2 regions of the Saccharopolyspora sp. NPDC047091 genome follow, and region 2 is predicted to be linked to the other one. Evidence: riboswitches for the same ligand, from Rfam matches in the RefSeq annotation. Region 2 holds a riboswitch; the other holds the start of a gene.
The links. A riboswitch is a leader RNA that binds a small molecule or an ion and turns the genes downstream of it on or off. The one in region 2 is predicted to bind cobalamin.
Positions count from the first base shown of each region.

Region 1: another riboswitch for cobalamin. It lies ahead of cobN (cobaltochelatase subunit CobN); the one in region 2 lies ahead of metE (5-methyltetrahydropteroyltriglutamate--homocysteine S-methyltransferase).

Region 1 is NZ_JBEYUS010000023.1:32,235-35,826, forward strand. Features, by position in the region: gene ABZ805_RS12875 (precorrin-3B synthase) at 1-1,247, opposite strand, end outside; cobalamin riboswitch at 1,501-1,634, shown strand; gene cobN (cobaltochelatase subunit CobN) at 1,757-3,592, shown strand, end outside.
Region 2 is NZ_JBEYUS010000006.1:163,480-167,071, reverse strand. Features, by position in the region: gene metE (5-methyltetrahydropteroyltriglutamate--homocysteine S-methyltransferase) at 1-1,799, opposite strand, end outside; cobalamin riboswitch at 1,928-2,169, opposite strand; gene ABZ805_RS05420 (hypothetical protein) at 2,350-3,000, shown strand; tRNA gene ABZ805_RS05415 (tRNA-Arg) at 3,213-3,286, shown strand.

The DNA.
Region 1 (3,592 bases), on a different contig from region 2:
GTCTCGCCGGCGGGGTGCCCGCCGACCTCGTAGCCGGCCTCGGTGGCCAGCACTTCCACTCCTGGTCCGGCCGGTCGGCCGCAGCGGCGCGCGCAGCCCGCCCAGTGCACCGGCAGCGGGCCGGGCCGGGTGGTGCGCCGCGCGTCGGCGCGCACGTCGGCGAGGGACTTCGCGCAGCCGGGGCTGCCGGCGCAGGCGGTCACCCCGGCCAGCGGCGCGCCCGGGTCGGTGAGGAACCCGGCGGCGTCCAGCTCGGCGAGCCTGCGCGGCGCCTCGTCCGCGGGGACGTCGGTGAGCAGCAGCGCGCGCCACGGCGTGAGCCGCAGCGGGTGCGGTGCGGCGGTCTGCGCGGCGCTGCCTTCGGCCTGCGCGGCGCTGTCCTCGGCCTGTTCGGCGCTGCCTTCGGCCTGTCCGGCGATCTCCTCGGTCTGCGTGGCGAGCACCGCGATCTGCCCGGCGTCCAGCCGTCCCAGCGGCGCGCCGAGGGCGAGATCGACCCGGTCGTCGGCGCGGGCCAGCACGCCGAGCTCCGCGTGCGTGCGCACCGGATCACCGGGCGCGACCGCGGTTTCCGCCGCCATGCAGGAGAATTCCGCCCGGATGCGGTCGGCGATCCGCTCGGCGCCACCGGGCAGTTCCGCCAGCCGCCAGCTCTCCGCGCCCAGCCGGCCCCGTTCCGCGAGGAACGCGGCGGCCGCGAGCACCGCGGCGCGGGCCGCGTCGGCCGCGGACACCCGCAGCCCGAGGTCGGCCCCGGCGAGCAGCACCGCCACCGCGCCGTCCGCCGGGTGCAGCGCGACGTCCGCGCCCAGCGCGGTCACCTCGCCGCCGCCGTCGTCCGCGGTGAACAGGAACCGCCCGGGCAGCTCCGCCAGCTCCGGGTCGGCGCGCAGCCCCTCGTCCAGCGCCACCGCCACCGCGCGCACGTCCAGCGCGCCCGGACGGGTGCGCGGCGAGGCGACGACGTTGCGCACCCGCTCGTGCGTCGGCGACGGCAGCAGACCGGCCGCGCCGAGCAGCTCCGCGAACTCCGGCACCGCCGCCGCGGACAGCCCGCGGACCTGGATGTTCGCCCGCGAGGTGAGTTCCCAGCCGCCGTCACCCAGCGCGGCCGCGGTCGCCAGCGCCCGCACCTGCCGCGCCGCGAGCCGCCCGCCGGGCACCCGCACGCGGGCCAGTCCCCCGTCAGCGGCCTCGTGCACCCGCAGCGCGCCGGGGCACGCGTCGGGTCCGGCTCGTCGCGGCACGCTCGTCCCCGCTCTCGTCGATCATGGTCTGGTCCGGAACTCGCAGCGCACGACGCCGCTGTCCGGGGTGCGCGGACTCGGGGGCGCACCGGCGACCGTCGATACTACGTCCCGCCCGGATCACGTCCGCAAAACGCGATGCGCCTCACCGGACGGCCGGACGCGTCGAGTGCGGGATCTCTCGCGCGACCGCACGACCGGCCACTTGACGAACGATCGCCCCGTTGCGGAGAGTTGTCGGCGGCGACGTGCGGAGGAAGCCGGTGCGAGTCCGGCGCGGTCCCGCCACTGTCACCGGGGAGCGAACTCCGAGTACGAGGCCACTGCCCGCGCGCCGCGCGGGTGGGAAGGCACGGGGCGAGCGGCGATCCGGGAGCCAGGACACTCCGGCGCCGCCACCGCCCGGTGCGACACCGGGTGCCGACGACTCCGGGGCGAGGACCCCGAGGAAGGTTGACCATGCGTCCTGCCCGCACGCCCGCGTCCCTGCTCAGCCGGGAGCGTGCCGCATGATCCTGCTGCTGTCCACATCGGACACCGATCTGCTCAGCGCACGCGCCAGCGGTGCGGACTTCCGCCTCGGCAACCCGGCGCGGCTCGGCGTGGACGACCTGCCGCCGCTGCTGGAGGGCGCCGACCTCGTCGTGGTGCGGCTGCTCGGCGGCCGCCGCGCGTGGGAGGAGGGCTTGGACTCGCTGCTCGCCGGACCGCGCCCGGTCGTGGTGCTCGGCGGTGAGCAGGCCCCGGACGCGGAGCTGATGGAGTGCTCCACGGTGCCGGGCGGCGTCTGCTCGCAGGCGCACGGCTACCTCGCGCAGGGCGGGCCGGAGAACCTGACGCAGCTGTTCAACTTCCTGTCCGACACGGTGCTGCTCACCGGCCACGGCTTCGAACCGCCGGTGGAGACGCCGAAGTGGGGCCTGCTGGAGCGGACCCCGCGCCGGACCGAAGGCCCGAAGGTCGCGGTGCTCTACTACCGCGCGCACCACATGGCGGGCAACACCGCGTTCGCGCACGCCCTCTCCGACGCCATCGAGGACGCGGGCGGCCAGGCGCTGCCGGTGTTCTGCGCGTCGCTGCGCGCCCCCGAACCGGGCCTGCTGGACACGTTGCGCGAGGCGGACGCGCTGATCGTGACGGTGCTGGCCGCGGGCGGCACGAAGCCCGCGACCGCCTCCGCCGGTGGCGACGACGAGGCGTGGGACGTGGGCGCGCTCGCCGCGCTGGACGTGCCGATCTTGCAGGGCCTCACCCTGACCTCCAGCCGCGAGGCGTGGGAGGACAACGACGAAGGCCTGTCCCCGCTGGACATGGCCACCCAGGTCGCGGTGCCCGAGTTCGACGGCCGCCTGATCACGGTGCCGTTCTCGTTCAAGGAGAACGACGCCGAAGGCCTCCCGGTGTACGTCGCCGACCCGGAGCGCGCGGCCCGCGTCGCCGGGATCGCGGTGAAGCACGCGCGGCTGCGGCACGTGCCCGCCGCGGACAAGCGCCTGGTGCTGATGCTGTCGGCGTACCCGACGAAGCACTCCCGGATCGGCAACGCCGTCGGCCTGGACACCCCGGCGAGCGCGGTGGGCCTGCTCCAGCGGCTGCGCGAGGCCGGCTACGACATCGGCCCGGTGGACGGCCCGGACGCGCTGCCCGGCGTGGCCGCGCAGGACGGCGACGCGCTGGTGCACGCGCTGATCGCCGCTGGTGGCCAGGACCCGGACTGGTTGACCGAGGAGCAGCTGTCCGGCAACCCGGTGCGCATCCCCGCGAAGCGCTACGCCGACTGGTTCGCGACGCTGCCGCAGGACCTGCGGGAGAGCATCGAGCAGCACTGGGGTCCGCCGCCGGGCGAGCAGTTCGTGGACCGCTCGCACGACCCGGACGGCGAGATCGTGGTGGCCGCGCTGCGCGCCGGGAACGTCGTCGTCGTGGTGCAGCCGCCGCGCGGGTTCGGCGAGAACCCGATCGCGATCTACCACGACCCGGACCTGCCGCCGAGCCACCACTACCTGGCCGCCTACCGCTGGATGACCGACGAGTTCGGCGCGCACGCGATGGTGCACCTCGGCAAGCACGGCAACCTGGAGTGGCTGCCCGGCAAGACCGCGGGCATGTCGGCGTCCTGCGCACCGGACGCGGCGCTGGCGGACCTGCCGCTGGTGTACCCGTTCCTGGTCAACGACCCGGGCGAGGGCACCCAGGCGAAGCGCCGGGTGCACGCGACGCTGGTGGACCACCTGGTGCCGCCGATGGCGCGCGCGGAGAGCTACGGCGACATCGCGAAGCTGGAGCAGCTGCTCGACGAGCACGCGCAGATCTCGGCGATGGACCCGGCGAAGCTGCCCGCGATC
Region 2 (3,592 bases):
ATGCCCGCGTTCTCCAGGTCCTTGACCTCGTCGCGGATGGCGAGCGCGACCTGCGCGGCGGTGCTGCCGAGCGGCTGGTCGTCGCGCACGAACGACCAGGCGAGGATGGTGACGGGCCCGGTCAGCATGCCCTTGACCGGCTTGTCGGTGAGCTGCTGCGCGTACTTCGCCCACTCCACGGTGATCGGCTGCGGCCGGGACACGTCGCCGTAGAGGATCGGCGGCCGGACGCAGCGCGAACCGTAGGACTGCACCCAGCCGTTGTGGGTGCTGGCGAACCCGTCCAGGTGCTCGGAGAAGTACTGCACCATGTCGTTGCGCTCGGGTTCGCCGTGCACGAGCACGTCGAGCCCGAGGTCTTCCTGCAGCCGGATGACGCGTTCGATCTCGTCGCGCATCCGCTGCTTGTAGGTGGCCTGGTCGATGCTGCCGGTGCGCAGCGCGGCGCGCGCCTTGCGCACGTCGGTGGTCTGCGGGAAGGAGCCGATGGTGGTCGTCGGCAGCGGTGGCAGCCGCAGCGATTTCCGCTGCGCGGCGAGCCGGTTCGCGTAGTCGCCGCGCTGGGCGTGCTCGGGTTTGAGCGAGGTGAGCCGCGCCTGCACCCGGTTGTTGCGCACCCGGTCGGCTCCGGCGCGGTCGGCGATGCGCCGCCGCGCGTCGTCGAGCTGCTCGGCGACGGTGTCGCGGCCCTGGTGCAGCGCGCGGTCGAGGACGACGACCTCGCCGACCTTCTGCGCGGCGAAGGCCAGCCAGGACGCGACCTGCGGGTCGAGGTCGGTTTCGGCGTCGACGTCGTAGGGCACGTGCAGCAGCGAGCAGGAGGTGCTGACGGCGACCTCACCGGCGAGGCCGAGCAGGGTGGCCGCGGTGGTGAGCGCCTTGTCCAGGTCGGTGCGCCAGATGTTGCGCCCGTCGACGAGGCCCGCGACGAGCGTCTTCTCCCGCAGCCCGGGCACCGACGGCAGTTCGTCCACGGTGCGCTTCCCGGCGACGAGGTCCACGCCGACGGCCTCGACGGGGGAGGAGGCCAGCACGTCCAGCGCGTCGCCGAGGTCGCCGAAGTAGGACGCGACGAGGATCTTCGGCCGCTCCGAGAGCTCGCCGAGCCGCTGGTAGGCGGCGCGCAGCGCGTCCAGGTCGGCCTGCGAGCGGTCCGCGGTGAACGCGGGTTCGTCCAGCTGCACCCACTCGACCCCGGCCCGGTGCAGCTCACCGAGCAGTTCGGCGTAGGCGCTGACGAGCTCGTCCACCTTGTCCAGCGGGCGGAACGAGGTGGGCGCGCCGTCCTGCGATTTGGACAGCAGCAGGAACGTCAGCGGCCCGACCAGGACCGGGCGGGTCTTGATGCCCAGCTCGGCGGCCTCGTGGTACTGGTCGACGACGGTCTGGTCGGAGAGCCGGAACTCGGTGTCCGGCCCGATCTCCGGGACGATGTAGTGGTAGTTGGTGTCGAACCACTTCGTCATCTCCAGCGGTGGCGCGGATTCCACGCCGCGCGCCATCGCGAAGTAGGTGTCGAGCGGGTTCAGCCCCAGTTCCGCGAAGCGGGGCGGGATCGCGCCGAAGGTGACGGCGGCGTCGAGGACCTGGTCGTAGTAGGAAAAGGTGTTTCCCGGCACCGAGTCCAGCCCGGCGTCGCGCAGCGAACGCCACGTGTCGGTGCGCAGCGTGCGCGCGACCTCGCGCAGTTCCGCTTCACCGGTGCGGGACTTCCAGTAGCTCTCCAGTGCCCGCTTCAGTTCCCGGTTCGGTCCGATCCGGGGAAACCCGAGCACGGTGGATCCGATTGTGCTGGTCAACGCTCTCTCCTCGCGAGCTGGACGGCAGTTCTGCGAGGTCGAGCGGGCATGATCCGGGCACACGTCGCCGCACGCGGCGGCTCGTCGTCCAGGGTCTTCCCGCGAGACCTCGCAACAGCGCGCGTCACGAGGACGCGCGCACCGGCGGCAGGTCTTCGGACTCGTGGGCGTTTCCCGGTGGAACCGGGGTCTTCTACTGGCCGTCGCTTCCCGAGCTCGCGCTCAGTGCTGTGACCGGTCGTGACGACCGGTGACGGCGTTCGTTCCCACTCACCGCTGCGGGGCAGTCCCGGATTCGCACCGGGTTCCCTCTTGCCTCGCGCACCTCCGCTTTCGCAGAGCTGTGCGAACCACCAGCACTTCGGAGGCTACTTGCTTCTGGCGGGAAGACAAGGCCTCGCGTTCCGGATCACCCGGGCGCCGCCCCGCCGGAAACTTCTCCGAACCGCGGGCAACCCGCCGCGCGGCGGGACGTCTTACGAACAGGTGAGGGGGCGGGGACGGAGTTTCCTCCGTCCCGGTGCGACGAAACGATCGGGAGGAACCTGCTGTGGGGAAGAACGGAATTCGGGCGGGCGTCGGGATCGGTGCGCTGGCTGCGGCGGCGATGGCGCTGGTGCCGGCGGGGATCGCCGCCGCCGATTCGAGCGAGACGTCCGTTGTGGACTTGAACGGGGACGGAACTCCGGACACCGCGCAGCTTTCCGCCATCGGTGACGGCGCGCAGCAGTCGCTGAAGTTCACTGTGGACGGACGTGTGACCGAGGCGGTGCTGACCGGCGACCCGTCCTTCGGCACGCAGCCGATGCGCGTGCTCGACGTCAACCACGACGGCAAGCAGGAAGTGCTGGTCACCGAGTCCATCGGCGCGAACACCACGTGGTTCAGCGTCTGGGACCTGGGTGCCGACGGCGCGCCGCGCGAGCTGACGACGCAGGACGGCAAGCCGCTGAAGATCACCGAGGGTGGCGGTGTCGGCGCGCGGGTCGGCTACGAGTGCGCGCCCGCGGGCTCGGACGGCCGGGTGCTGATCACTTTGGCCGCCTCCAACGAGAGCCAGACCACCGAGCCGTCGTACGACGGCTCCCGGGTCGCCTTCGACGTGCGCGACGGCGTGGCCACGCCGGTCGACGAGTACGCGTTCACCGGTGTCGGCCAGGACGACGACGTGCTGAAGGTGCAGCCGGAATCCTGCTCCTGAGGGGGAGCCGTCGGGGCCGTCGCGCGGAATCGCGCGGCGGCCCCGACGCGTGCGCGGTGATTCCTCTGTGATCTTCCGGCGTGAATTCCGCCGTGCAGCTGTCGATCAGCTTGCCGTTCGATACCGGCTCTGCAACGCCGATGGCGTCGGTACCACTGTCGACGGAGCGGCCGGTTACCCTGCTTGCTGCAGCTCACGCGAGCGATGTGCGGGCCCTCGTAGCTCAGCTGGAGAGAGCAAAGGACTTCTAATCCTTAGGTCGCAGGTTCGAGTCCTGCCGGGGGCGCTCCGATGCTGGTCACAGCGGTGGGGGACGATCTCGATCAAGATCATCCCCCACTTTACCCTCCCGTCTCGCGCTGCTCGCCCAGGGCCGATGAAGTCGGGTCGGCGGACCGGTCGGAACACGCCGTTCGCGTTGCCGGAATCGGTGCGGGCGCCTCGGATGACGTCCTGGTGCTCGACGACTTTCCCGTCGTCCGGCCAGAACCGGCCCGCGAGCGCGCGCCGGTAGACCGGGTTCCCGGATCAGGTGGGAATGCGTGGCCGCCCTGTCTCGCCCGGCGCCGACGCGCTTGGTGTCCGGCCGCCG